Regions from separate parts of the Weizmannia acidilactici genome, predicted to be linked through region 2. Evidence: riboswitches for the same ligand, from Rfam matches in the RefSeq annotation. Region 2 holds a riboswitch; each other region holds the start of a gene.
The links. Region 2 has a riboswitch for S-adenosylmethionine ahead of GBH70_RS11710 (amino acid ABC transporter permease). Riboswitches for the same ligand answer to the same signal wherever they lie in the genome.
Positions count from the first base shown of each region.

Region 1: another riboswitch for S-adenosylmethionine. It lies ahead of GBH70_RS10300 (LLM class flavin-dependent oxidoreductase); the one in region 2 lies ahead of GBH70_RS11710 (amino acid ABC transporter permease).
Region 3: another riboswitch for S-adenosylmethionine. It lies ahead of GBH70_RS03050 (5-methyltetrahydropteroyltriglutamate--homocysteine S-methyltransferase); the one in region 2 lies ahead of GBH70_RS11710 (amino acid ABC transporter permease).

Region 1 covers NZ_BKZR01000025.1:19,023-23,363, reverse strand. Annotated here, with positions in the region: gene GBH70_RS10305 (ATP-grasp domain-containing protein) at 1-83, opposite strand, end outside; gene GBH70_RS10300 (LLM class flavin-dependent oxidoreductase) at 113-1,138, opposite strand; SAM riboswitch class I at 1,210-1,315, opposite strand; partial or broken gene GBH70_RS10295 (LysR substrate-binding domain-containing protein) at 1,399-1,773, opposite strand; partial or broken gene GBH70_RS17205 (universal stress protein) at 1,795-1,903, shown strand; gene GBH70_RS10285 (ABC transporter ATP-binding protein) at 2,236-4,101, opposite strand; gene GBH70_RS10280 (ABC transporter ATP-binding protein) at 4,098-4,341, opposite strand, start outside.
Region 2 covers NZ_BKZR01000031.1:21,179-25,519, forward strand. Annotated here, with positions in the region: gene GBH70_RS11695 (cysteine ABC transporter substrate-binding protein) at 1-312, opposite strand, end outside; gene GBH70_RS11700 (amino acid ABC transporter ATP-binding protein) at 344-1,081, opposite strand; gene GBH70_RS11705 (amino acid ABC transporter permease) at 1,074-1,763, opposite strand; gene GBH70_RS11710 (amino acid ABC transporter permease) at 1,744-2,403, opposite strand; SAM riboswitch class I at 2,644-2,748, opposite strand; partial or broken gene GBH70_RS11715 (transposase) at 2,997-3,206, shown strand; gene GBH70_RS11720 (malate:quinone oxidoreductase) at 3,580-4,341, opposite strand, start outside.
Region 3 covers NZ_BKZR01000005.1:72,613-76,953, forward strand. Annotated here, with positions in the region: gene GBH70_RS03035 (hypothetical protein) at 1-564, opposite strand, end outside; gene cypC (CYP152 family fatty-acid peroxygenase CypC) at 737-1,999, shown strand; gene GBH70_RS03045 (Bax inhibitor-1/YccA family protein) at 2,030-2,671, opposite strand; SAM riboswitch class I at 2,840-2,942, shown strand; gene GBH70_RS03050 (5-methyltetrahydropteroyltriglutamate--homocysteine S-methyltransferase) at 3,080-4,186, shown strand; gene GBH70_RS03055 (2-hydroxyacid dehydrogenase) at 4,279-4,341, shown strand, end outside.

The DNA of each region.
Region 1 (4,341 bases), on a different contig from region 2:
TAAGGCAGGCCCAATTCTTCGAACCTCTTTACCAAATGGTCCGTCCATTCCTGATTTTCATGCAAAACATAAATCTTAGCCACGCAGTTTCCTCCTATTTTCCAGTTTTTGTTTATTCCAATAACGGCATGACTTGTTTTGAAAAACGTTCCATCTCTTCCAGTTGCGGGGAAAACTGCAACAACAGCAAATCAACACCGGCATCTTCAAATTCCTTGATGCGGGAAGCAATCTGCTCGGGCGTGCCAATTAAATTCGGCCGCAACCCGCGGTTGGAGACGGAATAATCATACAATTTTACTTGCTGCTCAAGTTGCGATTTGCTGACAAAATCTTTGTAGCCGGCATACCCGCTCGTTTCCTTTACATCCGTAATCCGGGCCAGTTCCGCCTGCGCTTCTTCTTCCGTATCGCGGCAAATCACATAAGCCGCCATGCCGAACGATTCAAACGGTTTTTTGCCTGCCGCTTCACGTCGCTTTTTCATGTCCGCAATTTTGGCGCGCAGTTCTTCCACCGTGCCGCCGTGCATCACGTAAGCATCACAACCGTTCACAATTGCCTGCTTGCCACGCTCGCTTTCCCCACCCGCATAAAGACGCGGATACGGCTTTTGCACCGGTTTTGGCGCAAGATGCGCATTTTCAATTTTGTAAAAACGGCCGTCATACGAAAACGTCTCTTCTGTCCACATTCCTTTCAGCACATCCACAAATTCTTCCGTCATGTCATAGCGCTCATCATGGGCGGTGAAAATGCCGCCGTACTGCTTCGCTTCGCCTTCCCACCATGCTGAAACAACATTTAAGGTAAAGCGGCCGTTGCTGATGCGGTCAATGTTTGCCGCCATTTTTGCGGTAACGGCCGGATTGTGGAAACCGGGGCGGACTGCTGCCATAATTTCGATTTTTTCCGTAACAGCTGCGAGTGCAGCAGCCGTCGACCATGCTTCGAGCGAATCGCTTTCAGGTCCCTTTATGTCATTTAAGTAGAGTTCTGCGATTAAAGTCGTGTCATATCCCCATTTTTCAGCAGACTGGGTCACTGTTTTCGCGTAATCAAACGTCGGCAGCATGTTTTCATCCTCAACATTCCGCAGCCATCCGCCAAAAATCGGCAGCCAAAAGCCGTATTTCATCTGTTGTTCCTCTCCTTTGTGTATGTATGAAAAAAAACTTCCCCGATAAGAAGAAGTTTTCAATCAAACGCCTCTTATCTTTCAGGAATCAATCCTGCTGGAATTAGCACCTTTCAGATAGACATCTGCGGTTGCCGGGCTTCATTGGGCCATTCCCTCCGCCACTCTTGATAAGAATTTTCAATTGTCATATTAATCATACTACAAAACTTTGAATTTGTCATCCTACACCGCTTTATGATCCGTCAGCTTAAAACGATTTACAGATTTTTAATGATAAAGTTCTTAAAAGATGTAACTGCCGGGGACATATAGCCTTCCGCTTTCCACACCATGTAAATTCTGCGGGAGCATTGGAGATTTCGTACCCGTATGACTGAGATTTTACTTTCATTCACATCGGGGATAAACGGAATAAGCGCTACACCTAAACCAGCTCCAACAAGATCTGCGACAGTTCGTTCCTCCAATCCTTCAAAGGCCACCTTTGGTTCGAAACCCGCCTCAACGCATAGTTTATCAATGACCTCTCGAAGTGCAGTGTCATCCTTAAAAAGAATAAACGGTTCGTCTGCCACCTCTATTAAATCTATTTCCTCGATCCCGGCCAGACGGTGGTTTGCCGGTACGATTAAATATAATTCTTCCTATAATGCGACCTGATCATCCATGGGAAGCAGGGGATGAAGCGGCATTAAGGAATTCCTTGGCAGCGTCAGCCATTACGTTGTCCAACATTCAGACATTCCTGTATTGATGATTAAATCATCAGATTCTGATTTTAAAGAAAGACAGCCCGGCGATGCATGTTCGTTTATGCTGTTTTTCAGACTAAAAGGGGCTGTCCCAAAGCACTGAAAAGTAGTTTGATAATGATCGCAAAATTCACGAGACTCCTGCGGGAAAAGCGAGCAAGAAGAGACCCAGTGCGCTTGAGGGACGAGCGAGGAGGCTCACGACGCGTGAGGAAAGCGAGTGAATTTCGCGATCATCAACAATCTCTGATAATTTTTACATTGCATGAAAAAGGGATGTCCCTAAGTCAGTTAACCAACTTTTGGGACAGCCCCGTTTTCATTATATCCTGAAGTAACTTTTTAACCAATCTGCCTTCCTGCCGCAAACTGGCTGTAATAAAGATCAGCGTAAAAGCCGCCTTTTTCAAGCAGGGACTGGTGGGTACCCTGTTCGATCACATCGCCGTGGTTCATCACAAGTATCAAATCGGCATCGCGGATCGTCGACAGCCTGTGGGCGATAACAAAACTCGTGCGCCCTTTCATCAGGTGGGCCATCGCCTTTTGGATTGCGGCTTCCGTTCTCGTATCAACGCTGCTTGTTGCTTCATCCAAAACCAAAATTGCAGGGTCGGCGAGAATCGCGCGGGCAATAGTCAAAAGCTGCTTCTGCCCTTGGGAAATATTTGTTGCTTCTTCATTGAGCACCGTATCATAGCCGTCCGGCAGCACGCGGATAAAATGGTCGGCATGCGCCGCTTTTGCTGCCCGGATGATTTCCTCTTCCGTAGCATTTTCACGGCCGTAAGCGATATTGTCGCGGATCGTGCCGTTAAACAGCCACGTATCCTGAAGCACCATCCCGAATGTCGTCCGCAAATTATCCCGCTTAAGATCGCGGATATCGATCCCATCAATGGTAATTTTGCCGCCGTCCAGTTCATAAAACCGCATCAGCAGATTGATCAGTGTCGTTTTCCCTGCACCGGTCGGCCCGACGATTGCCACCATCTGGCCGGCCTTGACATTAATATTCATATTGCCGATGACCGGCTCGCCGTTTTTATAGCCGAAGCGGACATGGTCGAAAACGACATCGCCTTTTGGACGGGCAAGTATTTTCGCATCTTTTGCATCCGGCACTTCTTCCGATTCGTCCAAAATTTCAAATACGCGTTCTGCAGAAGCAATCGTCGACTGGATGATATTCGCAATGTTGGCCGTTTGTGTAATCGGCTGTGAGAACTGCCGCGAATACTGGATAAACGCCTGCACATCGCCGACTTCAATCTTGTTTTTTGTGACAAGAATGCCACCGGCAACAGCGACAAACATATAGCCGATATTGTTGACAAAATTCATTAGCGGCATCATTGTCCCGGAAATAAATTGCGCCTTCCAGCCTGATTCATACAGCTTATCATTCAGTTCTTCAAATTTGCGAATCGTTTTTTCTTCATGGCCGAAAGCGCGGATAATTTGGTGGCCCGTGTACATTTCCTCAACATGGCCGTTGACCGCTCCGAGCGCCCGCTGCTGCCTGATAAAATGTTTTTGCGATTGCTTCGCCACAAACGCCGTCGCCAAGATGCTGAGCGGGATCGTCAGCAACACAATCAGCGTCATGAGCGGGCTGATCGATAGCATCATTACAATGACACCGATAATCGTCACAAGCGATGTGATCAGCTGCGTCAAACTTTGCTGCAGCGTCGAACTGATATTATCAACATCATTGATGACGCGGCTTAAAATTTCCCCGTGCTGACGGGCGTCATAATATTTCAGCGGCAGCCGCGCCAGCTTTTCTTCGACATCTTTACGCAGCTGGTACACCGTTTTTTGCGCAACACCAGCCATCACATATTGCTGAATAAAACTAAAGACCGAGCTGATCACATAAAACCCGACCAGCCAAATAAGAATTTTGCCGATATAATCAAAATCAATATAGGCACCCGGAACGCCTTTCATTTTCATGACCATACCCTCAAACAGTTTTGTTGTCGCCTTCCCCATAATTTTCGGCCCGACAATCGTAAAAATGACGCTTAAAATTGCCGTAAAAAGCACCGTCACAAGCCGCAGCCATTGCGGTTTTAAATACGTTAAAAGCCGTTTGAGCGTACCTTTAAAATCTTTCGCCTTTTCCGCAGGCATGCCTGCCATCATGTGGCCGCCCGGGCCCCTTCTTACAGGAGGCGTTTGTTTCGTTTCCCCGCTCATGCATATTCCTCCTCTGCCAGTTGGGATGAAACAATTTCGCGGTAAACGCCGCAAGTTTCCAGCAGTTCGCGGTGCGTCCCGATCCCGGCAATTTTCCCTTCATCAAGCACAATAATCCGATCCGCATCCATTACCGTACTCACCCGTTGTGCCACGATCAAAACGCAAGATTCTCCCGTCTCCTTTTTGAGCGCCCTGCGCAAAGCGGCATCCGTTTTAAAATCGAGCGCCGAAAAGCTG
Region 2 (4,341 bases):
TTTCAATGCATCAACGCGGTTGTTGGCATTCACTTGCACAAATTTCACTTTCACGTTTAAATCTTTGGCAATTTGCCGGGCCAGTGCTACATCATAACCGGTCCGGTTCCCGTTTTTATCCACCCATCCGTAAGGCGGAAGATCACCGAAAACGGCAATCTTAATCGTGCCGTTTTTCTTAATGGCGGATACACTGGACGGGTTGCTGCTTGATGAACTGCCTGAACTGTTGCCGCAGCCTGCAAGCGCCAATACCAATATCAGTACAAAAGATGAGATTAAACCTGATACCAATGAACGATGCTTTTTCATAATCTTACCTCCTAGCTGAGATACAAATATTCTAGAAATCCATGCTTTCCAGGAATTTTTTTGCCCGGTCTGTCTGCGGTCTGGCAAAAAATTGGCTGCCCGGTGTTTGCTCGAGAATTTTTCCGTCCTCAAGAAACAGGATTTTATCACCAATTTGCCGGGCAAAATTCATTTCATGCGTGACGACGATCATCGTCATATTTTCTTTGGCTAAACGTAGAATGATTTCGAGAACGCCGCGGACCATCTCCGGGTCAAGCGATGCGGTGACCTCATCAAAGAGCATCAGTCTCGGATTCAGTTCAAGCGCGCGGACAATCGCCACCCGCTGTTTCTGCCCGCCGGACAATTCGCGCGGATAAGCCTCTGCATACTGTTCCATCCCAACTTCTTTCAACAGGCTTAATGCCTGCCGAGCGGCTTCGTCTTTCTTCCGCTTTTGGACCTTCATCGGGCCAAGGAGGATATTTTCCATCACCGTCATATTCGGAAATAAATCATAGCTTTGGAAAACCATCCCGATCTGCTGCCGCAGCCGGCGCCAGTTTTTCTGCGACGACTGAACGGTTTCCCCGTTGAAAACAATCGATCCGGATTGAAATACTTCAAGCCCGTTTAAGCATCGGATCAATGTGCTTTTTCCCGACCCGGACGGACCCAAAAGGACGACGACGCTGCCTTCATCGACTTCAAAACTGATGTCCTCCAGCACGCGTTTATTGCCGTAAGATTTCTGTAAATGTTCTACTTTCAGTAAAGGTTCAGCCATTTGCTCCTACCTTGCCCCTCCTCTCTAATCGCCTTGCCAGACGGGAAAGCGGATAGCATAAAATAAAATATAAAATAAAAATAAAACCGTAAACCCAGAAAGCGCCGTCCTGATAACGGTGGCTGTTGGCTTCAATAATCTGCTGCCCGACATTGATGACATCCACCACGCTGATCAACAGCAGCAGGGAGGTCGTTTTAATAATTCTGGTCATTAGATTAATGGTAGCCGGAATCATCAAGTGGACCGATTGCGGCAGAAGGATGTACCGGTAGAGCTGAAATGGATTTAAACCGATTGCTTTTCCGGCTTCAACTTGGTGCCGGGGAACGGAAATCAACGCACCGCGGACGATATCGCTCATTTCAGCAGCCATCCATAAACTGAATACGAGTGTCCCGACCGTATCTGCCTTGAAATTAATGTTAAAGCTTTGCGGCAGAATATAATAAAACAAAAACAGCAGTACAATGGTCGGCACAATGCGGAAAAATTCCAAATACAGCCGCAGAATCATCCTCAGCAGCGGATTATGCAATGTCCGCAAGACCCCTAAAACAATGCCAAGCACACCGCCAAAGAGAATGGCCAAAAGGGCAATTTTAGCCGAGACATATAATCCGCCCAATAACCGTATAAAGTTGGCTCCTTCAAAGAAGATATTAATTCCCGAATGTCCCATAACGCACCTTCTTTTCTAACCATGTCAGTATGATGGACAGCGGAATTAAAATGACAGCATACGCCAGCACGAGCAATGACAAGTACTCGTTTGTGTGGTAGTACATACCGATTAAGTCAAGTGCCGTATTGGTCAATTCCGGAATGGCAAGGACTGTAAAAATGGAAGTTTCCTTGATTAAAAAAATGACGTTTGCGGCAAACGCAGGGACGCTGAGCATCAATCCCTGGGGAAAAACGATATAGCGTGCCAGCTGAAACTGGTTCAGCCCAATCGCGAGCCCTGACTCAACCTGTGTTTTCGGCACGCCGTTCAGTCCGCCGGAAAACCCTTCAGCCATATAACTGCCCCCCAGAAAAATAAGGCCGATAATCCCGCAGATTTCAGCGGGAAATTTTATCCCGACCTGCGGCAGACCGTAATAAAGGAAAAATAACTGAATCAATAATGGCGTGTTCCGCGACAATTCTACATAAGCCGAAACGATCTGCCGCAATACCGGAACCTTAAAATACTGAACAAAACTGCACAACAAGCCTGCAACGGCCGCACCAAGAATGCCGAAAAACGAAAGCCGCAAAGTCAGCCAGAATCCCTTAATAAATATAGGCATGCTTTGCTGTATAACGGTCCAGTCCATCTCATCCCTCCTTTTGGCAAAATCCCATATAGCAGTTGAACAGCCTGGACTGCAAAATGCAGACACTAGGTGGAATCCGTGCTCATGCACTCAACAAACCAGATATGTAGAGATAAAAATGTTGCTTTGTCGAATATTCCGAATTTCACCTCCCTCCTTTCTTTTCCCATCCAGCAGACACAAAAAAGGCCGTTTCCCGCATAAGAAAACGACTTTACTCTTTTCGAGTATGTTGTTGTTTTCTTATCTTTACAGATGGATATCTGCTGGAATTAACACCATACATTTAAAAATGCTGGTTGTCGGGTTTCATTGGGCCAGTCCCTCCACCACTCTTGATAAGAAATATTCATTATTTTAGCAACATCTTTATTTTACTGAATCTGAATATAAAAATCAATATATTCCAATTGATTTTATCGGATTTGTCTCACACAGGAACAGCCGCCATGGTGATTGCAGCAAGGGTAAAAAAGAAATATGATCCCAATTACGAAAGTAAAATTGTAATTTAAAATAAAAAAAGGGCCCCATCCTTTGGTATAATTGAGTTTAACCAAAACTAAAAAACCAAGAAAGGGGGCACCTTTTCTGAATGTAATGCCGTTGAAGGCAAATTTGGTGAAGGCAAGCGTAAATACGGGCTGGACCTTATTCGAGCACGCCTTCAGGAGACAAGTGAAACAGTTGTAGCTCTCCAATTTCTCATCATGAACCTGGAGCGAAAGCTCAGAGTTCTTTTTTTGAAGTTTTTACAAAACACTATTTTGTCTTTTGATAACCGAATTTTGGCTTGCATCTGATTCATTCAGCAAGCCCTATTTACTTTAAACAATTTTACGGAAAAGCCAAAACATTTTTTAATTTATTGAAAAAACAGGCCAAACATACTATCGAAATGATACTTTCGTCAATGTCATTGCTTGGGCTTTGTACACTGACTTAAGAATAAGCTGCAGAGAGTAAATCCATTCGCCATTACATTTATTATATGATTCCGGAAGCCTCTCTAACTGCGAATATTGAAAAAAGAACCTTCAATCCAAAGATTGATCAATGGTTCTATGTTTTATTTTCAATGATGTTCTATTCCAATTCTTTAAGTAGAAACAATTGTCCATTGAAGAAAAATTGTTTAACTTTTTCGTTCAGTCCCTTTGTTCCGCATCCAAAGCATTAATGATAAACCGGTTCTTTTTCGCTCAGGCCAAGCGTCTGTGCTGTCGTAGTACGAATTTCTTGAAGAAGCTCCGGATTTTCCGCCAGTGACACGCCATAAGAAGGAATCATTTCTTTTATTTTCGGTTCCCACGCTTTCATATGTTGCGGGAAACATTTTTCGATTACCTCAAGCATCACGTGAACAGCAGTCGAAGCACCCGGAGAAGCACCAAGCAATGCAGCTACCGATCCATCAGCGGCAGTGACAACTTCCGTACCAAATTGTAGTGTTCCTTTACCGCCAGCCTCAGTATCTTTGATCACTTGTACTCGTTGGCCGGCTACCACGATATCCCAGTCCTCAAGTTTGGCGTTCGGGATAAACTCCCGTAACGTTTCCAGACGCTTTTCATTTGATAACAAAAGCTGCTGGATCAGGTATTTTATCAATGGGACGTTTTTTGCACCTGACGCTAACATCGTGAAAACATTATTCGGTTTTACAGAACCTAATAAATCAAAATTTGAACCTGTTTTTAAGAACTTTGGCGAGAAGCCGGCAAAAGGCCCAAACAGCAACGATTTTTTATGATCAATATATCTTGTATCAAGATGCGGAACCGACATTGGAGGAGCACCGACCTTCGCTTTACCGTATACTTTTGCATGATGCCGCGCTACAACTTCCGGATTTTTGCATACCATAAATAATCCGCTTACCGGGAACCCTCCAATATGTTTTGATTCAGGAATACCGGTTTTTTGCAGTAAAGGCAG
Region 3 (4,341 bases), on a different contig from region 2:
ATTCAAATCTTCGTTGAAGGCAATGAAAGGGATCGGGGAAATATAGCCGCAGTGGTAACCATTTGTAATATCCGCCTCTCTGATGTGCTCCAAATGGGTCCGCAGCACCTGCTGGCCTCCCCAAACAGCATATTTCCTGCTTTTTGTAACGGCAACTGGATATTCATCGTCATCCAGAAAAATCAGATAGTCGATCCCGTTTTTTAATGCTTCGTAAACGACGATATTCCGTTTTGAAGCATATCCATCCCCAAACAACAAGCCGCCTTCTTTTTCCGAGATGATGCCGCGTAAAACAAGGTCTTCCATTTCTTTCCGTGTTTCCTCTTCCCCGATAAAACAGGCATGATCAATTTCTTCCATTATATCTGTATCTATATGTATAAAATCCTCCGGTTCGGCATTTTCATAGTTTAAGTCGTACGCAACAAACAGGCGCAGACGGATGCGGTCTATTTCCGTCAGTTCGGATTCTTTTAAATTATACATATAGGTTCTTAAAACATTCTTAAAACTTTTCCTTCCTGTTGCAAATCCAATACCAACTTTGATTCCCTCTGCCATTGCTCATTTCCTTTCCTGTCCTGAAATGTGAAAAACACTCTCTTTCCCTTATACCCCATTGCAAAGTGAAACAAAACCTGACATAACTTTCCCGGATTGTGGGTAAACTTCGAATGTGATTGGATCCGGGCTTATGGAACAAAAGTGAAAAATGGAAAAAAGGAGAAATACGATGGCTGAACAAATCCCAAATGAAAAAACAATAGATGATACAATTGACCTTTTGAAGGAAGGCTACCTCTATATTAAAAACCGGACGGATGAGTATCGGATAAATTTGTTTGAAACGCGCCTGCTTGGACAAAAAGCTGTCTGCATCAGCGGCGAAGAAGCGGTAAAAATTTTTTACGATCCGGAAAAATTCAAGCGGAACGGAGCTGCCCCGAAACGTGTACAGAAAACATTGTTCGGGGAAAATGCGATCCAGACATTGGACGGGAAAGAACATATCCGCCGAAAAGCTTTGTTTTTGTCGCTAATGGGGCCTGATGCACAGCAGCGACTCGCACAAATGGCAGCAGCGGAATGGGAAGCCTGCATCCCAAAATGGGAAAAAGCCGTCAGGATCGTATTATTTGATGAAGCAAAAAACCTTCTTTGCCGGGCCGCATGCCGCTGGGCCGGTGTGCCGCTCCGGGAAGAGGAGACCGGGAAACGGGCACAGGAATTTATGGATATGGTGTACGCTTTCGGGGCTGTTGGGCCGCGGCATTGGAAAGGAAGAATGGCAAGAACGAGCGCGGAAGACTGGGTACGCGGCATTATTGAAGATGTCCGTGCAGACAAAATAAAAGCCGAAGATGGTTCTGTTTTAAAGGAAATGGCACTGTACCGGGATAAAGACGGCCGGCAGCTCGATGCGCAAATAGCAGCCGTGGAACTGATCAATGTGCTCCGCCCGATCACCGCAATTGCCACCTTCATTACCTTTGCAGCCCTTTCCTTACTTGAGCATCCCCGCTATAAAGGGTGGTTAGAAGGCGGGGACGAACAACGCATCGAATGGTTTGCCCAGGAAGTCAGGCGTTTTTACCCATTCGGCCCTTTCTTAGGCGCAAAAGTCCGCAAAAATTTTACATGGAACGGCTATGAGTTTAAAAAAGGGCTGCTTGTGCTGCTCGATATGTACGGCACGAACCATGATGAAAAGATTTGGGGGGATCCTGATGTGTTTCGGCCGGAACGTTTCCGGGACTGGAACGGCAGCCTGTTTAATTTTATTCCCCACGGCGGTTCGGATCCGTCGAGAGGCCACCGCTGCCCAGGCGAAGGGATTACGCTGGAAATCATGAAAGCTACCCTTGATTTTCTTGTCAATAAAATTGATTATGATGTCCCGGCGCAAAATTTAAACATTCCGCTGAATAAAATCCCGACATTGCCGGAAAGCGGTTTTATCATACAAAATGTGAAAAAGAAAACGCCTGCCGTTTAATGGCGGGCGCTTTCTTTAAATCCGTCCAGTTTAGTCGTCGCTTCCCCAAATGCCGAGGATTTGCAAAATGTTAATAAACAGGTTTACAAAATCCAAATACAAATTTAAAGCCAAAAGCGGAACCATTTCCTCCGTTATACTGTGGTGCTTCATTTGGTTAAAGTCATATACAATATACAAGGAAAAAACAATTGCACCAATAAAGGAACACGCCAGCAGGCCGGTTGGAGTAAGCGGGCTGAAAATGCTGAAAATCCCGATGAAAATGAGCGCCAGCAATGCAACGAGCAATGCCGTGCTTAAAAAGCCGAGGTCCCTTTTTGTAACCGCGCCGATTGTACCCATGACGGCAAAAATGCCAAAGGTGGAACCGAAAGCGAGCAGTACCACTTCAGCTCCGGCCACGGATGCATAATAAGCAACGACAGGGTACGTCGTAATGCCGGATATAAACGTAAACGCATAGACAAATAAATAGCCGACGCTCTTCCGCCTTCTCAGCCAAAAAGCGGCAATGATCATGGCCACTTCCGCAACCATCAGCGGCATCATTAACCCCGGCGGCACGAATCTTCCCGTATATAAACCTGCTGTCGCAAACAGCAGCGAAACGGCAAATACCCAGAGCACTTTCTGGAACATCGACCTTTGCCTTGTTTGTAAGGCCTCCATAAAATCCCTCCTCTTTACTTACTATTTATTATATTTTTAACCGGCCCTATATTTCAATCTTTTGTACCCAATTTTACCGCCTATATTTTTAAAATTAAACTAATTTTCATCTTGACAAAATCACTTAAAACATTTAAAATGATAGTAAATTAAATAATTTTAAAAAAATTCTTATCCAGAGAGGTGGAGGGACTGGCCCTTTGAAGCCTCGGCAGCGGTCTTTTTGAAGAACTGTGCCAATTCCAGAAAGCAAATTGCTTGAAGATAAGAAGAGTATCGGTTTCATTTCGCATCCTAACCTCTTCTTATGCCAAGAAGAGGTTTTTTTATTGCACGGCCGTACATAAAAGCAATTTCTTTCTGCGCACAGCAGCCGGTTTAAAAAATTTGCAGAAAGAGGGAAAAACAATGACAACAAAAACCATTGCGAAAGCACCATTTAAAGCAGACCATGTAGGGAGTTTACTTCGGCCACAAAGAATCCATGAGGCCAGAAAAAAATTTCAAGAAGGAACCATTACTGCGGCGGAATTAAGAACAATTGAAACGGAAGAAATTAAACGAATTGTTGATAAACAAATTGAAATTGGACTAAAAGCTGTTACCGATGGCGAGTTTAGACGGAGATTTTGGCATACGGATTTCATGGAACATTTAAACGGGGTAGAAGGTTACATCCCTGAACATGGTTATCGATTTGTCGGTGTTGAAACAGAAGCATATGATGTCCGTGTAACCGGAAAAGTTTCCTTTAATCCTGATCATCCACATTTGAAAGACTTTATAGAGTTTAAAGAAATTGTTGGTGATCGAGCGATTGCAAAAATGACCATCCCAAGTCCAAACCAATTTTTCAATGCAGGCATTCGCAATGAAGAAATTTATCCGGATATTGAAGAATATGCAAAAGATATCATTCAAGCTTACCGGGATGCAATCAAAGCTTTTTATGATGCCGGTTGCCGTTACTTGCAGCTTGATGATGTCTATGTTGCCGGCCTTTGTTCACCAAAACTTCCATTTTCCGACAGTGAATTGGAAAGAGAAAAATTAATCGACCTGGCTTTACGGGTTGCAAATGGTGTTCTTGAAGGCAAACCGGCAGACCTGGTTGTTACAACCCATCTATGCCGCGGAAACTACCAATCGACTTGGGCTTTTGAAGGACCATATGATAAGATTGCTCCCAGTTTCTTTGCAAAAGAAAAAGTGGACGGGTTCTTCCTTGAATACGATGATGAACGTTCCGGCGGCTTTGAACCGTTAAAATATGTTCCGGAAGGCGGCCCGAGAGTCGTGCTCGGGATTTTCACCTCCAAAAAAGGCGAACTTGAAGACAAAGAAACCATCAAAGCCAGAATTCAGGAAGCTGCCAAATACGTTCCGCTTGAACAGCTCTGCATCAGTACCCAGTGCGGATTTGCCTCCACCCACCACGGCAATCTTTTAACAGAAGCGCAGCAGTGGGAAAAGTTAAAATACATCGTGGAGACCGCAAAAGAAATTTGGGGGTAACTGATTTTGACAAAGCCTGAGAACCAGGCTTTGTTTTTTATGGTAAAATAAGAATATTCCATATTCACGATCAGAAACAGAGGGGGGTTATCATGAAAGTTATCGTATACAGCGCAATGCCAGAAGACCTTATTGAATCTCTGCGGGAGCATTTT